2 linked regions of the Bernardetia sp. MNP-M8 genome follow. The protein of the gene in region 2 interacts with the protein of the main gene of each other region in a pairwise test. Links are inferred from orthologs where the notes say so. Each region holds a gene or a part of one and is shown on either strand. Other genes may lie near its edges.

The links.
Region 1: the proteins of ung (region 2) and V9L04_RS05570 interact in binary tests that used the Escherichia coli proteins (3 or more experiments, as listed by UniProt). The link is inferred for Bernardetia sp. MNP-M8 from one-to-one orthologs.

What each region holds. Positions count from the first base shown.
Region 1 is NZ_CP147012.1:1,335,307-1,338,151, forward strand. What follows is about bases 80-2,844. They hold V9L04_RS05570 (nucleoside-diphosphate kinase), read right to left. Parts: upstream 1,790-2,844; coding sequence 1,370-1,789; downstream 80-1,369. Other genes in these bases: V9L04_RS05560 (hypothetical protein), read left to right, coding at 80-296; V9L04_RS05565 (hypothetical protein), read left to right, coding at 716-1,162; V9L04_RS05575 (M48 family metallopeptidase), read left to right, coding at 2,142-2,844. Outside these bases: more of V9L04_RS05560, read left to right, coding at 1-79; more of V9L04_RS05575, read left to right, coding at 2,845-2,845. UniProt on the Escherichia coli protein: Major role in the synthesis of nucleoside triphosphates other than ATP. The ATP gamma phosphate is transferred to the NDP beta phosphate via a ping-pong mechanism, using a phosphorylated active-site intermediate.
Region 2 is NZ_CP147012.1:857,360-860,148, reverse strand. What follows is about bases 79-2,787. They hold ung (uracil-DNA glycosylase), read right to left. Parts: upstream 1,910-2,787; coding sequence 1,247-1,909; downstream 79-1,246. Other genes in these bases: V9L04_RS03700 (hypothetical protein), read left to right, coding at 2,562-2,787; apaG (Co2+/Mg2+ efflux protein ApaG), read left to right, coding at 2,093-2,497; V9L04_RS03715 (hypothetical protein), read right to left, coding at 201-1,154; V9L04_RS03720 (hypothetical protein), read right to left, coding at 79-171. In the rest of the region: more of V9L04_RS03720, read right to left, coding at 1-78; more of V9L04_RS03700, read left to right, coding at 2,788-2,789. UniProt on the Escherichia coli protein: Excises uracil residues from the DNA which can arise as a result of misincorporation of dUMP residues by DNA polymerase or due to deamination of cytosine.

The DNA.
Region 1 (2,845 bases), 480 kb from region 2 along the record:
ATGCAGAAACAGTAGATATGGACATAATTATAGAGTTTAAGTCTGACAGCACTTCAGAATCTTTATTTAGAGGACGTAGTGGGTACACATCAATAGGTGGAGGACTTTGGCGATTCTTAGATAATGGAGAAAAATTATTCTTTACGAATCCGTTAGTAGGTATTTATGTAGGCTTTACTGCAACAGTTCAAGAGTTAACTGAAAATAGATTTCATATTTTTTATGAAAATAATATAAGGCGAGATGGAGTTTTGTATAGAAGAGAAACACATATAAGAATGTCTAAATTGGAGTAAGGCAACACATCATAAGATGTAAAATCAAGTTTTTTATAGATAGAAGAAACAATAAACTATATTATTCAAAAAAACCGTTTAAAAATTTAGTTTTTGAAACAGTTTTTCAAAAAAACCAAAATATTTAGCCTTTGTTGGTGTTTTAGTGTAACGACACCAAAAAAATATATTTTCTTCACCTGTTCGTATTCCTAGAGAAAGAGAAACTAACGAGCATCCTATTTTGAAACGTTTTTTTCCGTGTGGTGAAGTGGCAGGTTATGCTGGTCGAATTGCGTCAGCTGTTATGGATGGAGAAAGGTGTGTTGAGAGGTTGGCAAAATTATATGGAAAGTAATTGCAGCATTTTTAGTATCTTTTACGTTATATTTTTAACTTATTTTACAAATCTATTATTTATTAATCTAAAATAACTTCAAATGAAAAATCTATCATTTCTATTAATCGCTTTTTGTATTTTATGTTTTAGCTCTTGTAAAAAAGATGAAGAATTATCAACTAAAGATAAAATTGTTGGGGAATGGCAATATGAATCTTTAAAATATGAAGTATATATAAATGAAGAACTTGTAGATAGTGGGCTAGATTCACTTGTAGGTTCAACCATCGAATTTAAAAGCAATGAAACTCTAATTTCTAGTTTTATAGATGAAAATGGAGATGTTCAAACTGATAATGATATTTGGGTATTACTAGAAGAGGAAAATAAAATCATAATTGGTGATATTGGAGATAGAGATATATTGGAAATACAAGAACTCACAGAATCTACAATGATTTTGATACAAAACATAGAAGTTACAGGTAGTGGAAGTGGTAATGACTTTTATCGTCGCAGAGATGAAGTGAGTCTAACAAAAAAATAATGAAAAAACCGTTTCAAAACTAAATTTTGAAACGGTTTTTGTTAAATTTTGCCTTTGGAAGACTAAAAAAATAAATTTACATTTTTAGCTATCTATAAAACAGGGTTTCAACCCTGTTTATTAATGCGTGAATTTTTCAAAGTGTAAATTTATTCATTTTATATTCCTTTGTTGGTGTTTTAGTGTAACGACACCAACAAAATATATTTAGAATTTCTCTAAGTTAGAGAAAAAGAAACTTCCTTCAATTTGTGCATTCTCATCAGAATCAGAACCATGAACAGCATTTGCTTCAATAGATTCGCCATATTTTGCACGAATAGTTCCAGCTTCAGCATCTTTAGGATTAGTTGCTCCGATAAGTTTACGAAAATCTTCAACTGCATTGTCTTTCTCCAAGATAGCAGCAACAATATTTCCAGAAGACATATACTTACAAAGGTCGCCATAAAAAGGACGCTCTTTGTGTACTTCGTAAAACTGTCCAGCACGCTCTTCAGAAAGACGAGTAATTTTTGCAGCTACCAAACGGAAACCTGCAGCTTCAATCATTGCTAAAACATTGCCTGTATTGTTTGCGCCAAAAGCGTCAGGCTTAATCATTGTGAAAGTACGGTTAGTTGCCATAATTTTTCTAATTCAATTTTAAGTAAAAAATATTTTTGTGATTTTTCTTCTAATATTCAATTACAAGAAAAAATCAATGGCGCAAAAGTACACTTTTTTATCCAAAAATAAGAATTGATAGACATAAATTATTTTCATTAGAAAGGCTAGTTTTTATCTGATAGGACAACAAAATTTTAATGAATTAAAAACTCTTAGAATAATTTAATTTTGCAGGAATAAAATTCAATTATATATTTTTTTTCTAAAAAAAGTAATGTTACTTTATATTTTTTTTAAGATTATTTAAATAATACTGATTACCTTTGCATTTGTATTTATTAACCTCAATATTACATCTAAAAATTTACTAATGAGTTACTCTACTTTCTGCAAATATTATTTTGATAAAATATTATTTGTAGGCATTTTGCTTGCTTGTTTTATAACAGCTACCAACTATTCTTATTCTCAAAATGATTCTGCAAGTATAAATTTTGAAGAATATCAACCCTTACAATCCAAAGGAACTGTTCCTCAAGATTTTCTACTCTCTGTAAGTGAACGTTATGTAGCCAAAAATCAGGCTATTGGAGAAAATATAGATAAAAAAACAGCTAAAAATATTGATCAATTTAACCTTCAAAGTAGCTTTTCTCTCAAGCAATTATTGTGGAGTGGAAATGTACTTTTTGGAGATGAGGTAAGTGAATATTTAAATGAAATTGCTTCTAAATTATTGAAAGATGATGACGAGTTACGCAATAAAGTTCGTTTTTACATTGTAAAATCGCCTGTTCCAAATGCTTTTGCAAATCCTGATGGAGCGATTTTTATTAATTTAGGCTTAGTGGCTCGTGCTGAAAATGAGGCTCAATTAGCTTATATTTTAGCTCACGAAATTACACATTATGTAAAACAGCATAGTATCAATCAATTTCTTTTTGGGAAAGAAGTCAATAGCAAGAAAAAGAAAAATGCCTTTCGTTTTGATAACAAATCAGATGAGCTTTATGCCAAAAGACTTGCACAAAGTAATTATTCAAAAGAACACGAAATAGAGGCTGATACGTATGG
Region 2 (2,789 bases):
TTTCATCATAGTAGCATGGTCATATGCCAAAACATCATTGACAAATTGTTGATTTTCTTCTAGTGTGGAAAAAGGGTCTATTTCTCCAAGGAGTATATTAGTCTCAAAATTACAAGAAGAAACGATAAAAACAGAAAATAACAGAAATGAGAGTTTGTATATAAATTTCATTTTGTGAAATGATTTTGTTGAATCAAAAATTAAAAAGCATTCTGAACTTCTTGATAAGAAATCAGCAAAATAGCAAAAATAGCGAGTGCCAAACCTAATTTATTGATAAGCGATAATTTTTCTTTGAAGAAGAAATAAGAAGCAATAGCAGCAATCAGAATTACAGAAATATTAAAGACAGGAAAAACAAGTGCGCCATCGCCTTTAAAACCACTCAATACCTTTAATAATAAAAAGATAGAGAAAAAGTTAGGAATTCCTAGGCAAATTCCACCGATAATACTTCTCTTTGTCATGGTTACTTTCTTTTTCAAAAACAGAATTGTAAAAACAGTAATTCCTGTAAGTCCTGCAATTCCGAAAAGCAAAATACTAAAAATGCCTTGTTGATTTGGTAAAACTATCTGTACATCTTCTCTAACTGTATAATTGAAAGTTGTGTCTATTGTTCCACTCACCAAAAAAACCAAAATAGGAAGGACAATTGCCAAATATTTTTTCTTATCATCTTTATATTCTGTTGGGTCAGTTATTTTTGAAGGTTTATAAGAAACCAAACCCACAGCCGTAATCGCTAAAAAAAGACCTAAATAATTGATAAAATCATATTCCTTTCCACCCGACTTCCAAATAAAAAGATTAACCAAAACAGGAATTACAAACGAAATACGAGCCGAAAGAGAAGCCACAGCAACCCCTGAAAGTTGTGTAGTAAGTCCCATCAAATAAAAAGAACCAATAAAAAAAGCTCCCATTCCCATAGCAATATACAAAGCTGTTGAAAATTCTGGACTTGCTAAAGTTTCAAAAACTGGAGGACTATTTATCCAACCCATCGAAATAAATAAACTCCCTGTCAGGACACAGACCACATAATTGATAACAATGGCAGGAAAAGTGGGTACATTGTAGCTTGAAAAAGCACGGAAGTTGATGAAAATAGCTACATTAGCTAGAATCCAAAGAATAAATAAAATTATCATTTTTTCAGTTATCAGTTATTTTGAATGCAAAACCCTAAGAGTCTTCGAAGACCCTTAGGGTTTAAAATGCTGTTAGTTTTAAGAGCGCAAAGTTACCAATCTATTTCGTCTTTTCCATGTTCTTTTAGATAATTATTCGCTTGGCTAAAGTGCTTATTTCCGAAAAAACCAGTATGCACAGAATAAGGCGAAGGGTGAGCCGATTCTAAAACTAAATGTTTTTCTCGGTCTATAATTTCGCCTCTTTTTTGGGCATCTTTTCCCCAAAGCAAAAAGACTAGATTTTCTTTTTCATCAGAAACAAGTTTCAAAACTGCTGAAGTAAATTCTTCCCAACCTTTTTTTCGATGTGATGCAGGTTTTGAAGCCTGTACCGTCAAGACTGCATTGAGCATCAAAACGCCTTGAGATGCCCAACGTTCAAGGTTTCCACTTTTTGGAATTTCTTTTCCCAAATCGTCTTTTATTTCTTGAAAAATATTTTTGAGTGACGGAGGAACACGAACACCATCACTCACCGAAAAACTAAGTCCATTGGCTTGTCCTGCACCGTGATAAGGATCTTGTCCTAAAATAACGACCTTTGTATCTTCAAAACTACATTTTTCAAAGGCATTAAAAATAAGTTTTCCAGGAGGATATACTTTTTCTTGTTGTACTTCTTCTCTCAAAAAAAGTCCAAGTTTTTCGAAATAAGGTTTTGAAAATTCTTCTTCCAAATGTGATTTCCAAGAGTCTGCGATTTTTACGTCCATAAAATTGTAATTGGTAATTTGGTATTAAATAATTGACAATGAAAAAATACTTTTATTGATTTCTATACTAAAATAAAAAGTTAAAAAGTAAATTTTTTCTTTGTGATGCAACTATTTATAATCTAAAATTTGTATTAATTAAAAAAAATTATCATTTTAGTAGTAAATCATTTCCTTTACCAAATGTTTCATAAAATGTTGGGAGAACTCTTTAGTGCAATTACAGAAGGTATTTTGGTGCGTGTTCGTACTGAATTTCATAAAAAACATTCCCAAAATGGGAATTTTGTTTTTACTTATTATATCACAATTACAAATACTGGCAACCACACTGTGCAGCTTATGCGTCGTCATTGGCATATTTATGACTCAAAAGGAACATACCAAGAAGTAGAGGGTGAAGGAGTAATCGGACAACAACCTATTTTGAAATCTGGACAATCACACAAATATGTTTCAGGTTGTCATCTCAAAAGCGACATGGGAAAAATGTCTGGAACATATCTAATGAAAAGAATAGAAGATAATATACTTTTTGAAGTCAAAATTCCTGACTTTTCTTTGATTGATCCTGTGAGGTTTAATTAGTGATAAATTGTAAGTTATAAATGGCAAATTTCTTTACAAATGAAAAGTATAAAATTAGTTTTTGATGAAAAATTATTTAAAGCATATTCCTATTCAAAGATTTAATATGTTATTTCACAGAATGAATATTTCTTTTCCAAAAGAAAATGAAGTAATAATTTGGGTTATGCCTTCTTTTGAAAATTGCTTTGTATTGAAAATAGATGATACAAAAATAACAAAGCAGATAATAATAGAAAGTAAGATAACTAAGAATCAGATTTTTGAAAAAGAAATTTTAAGAGAGAAAAAC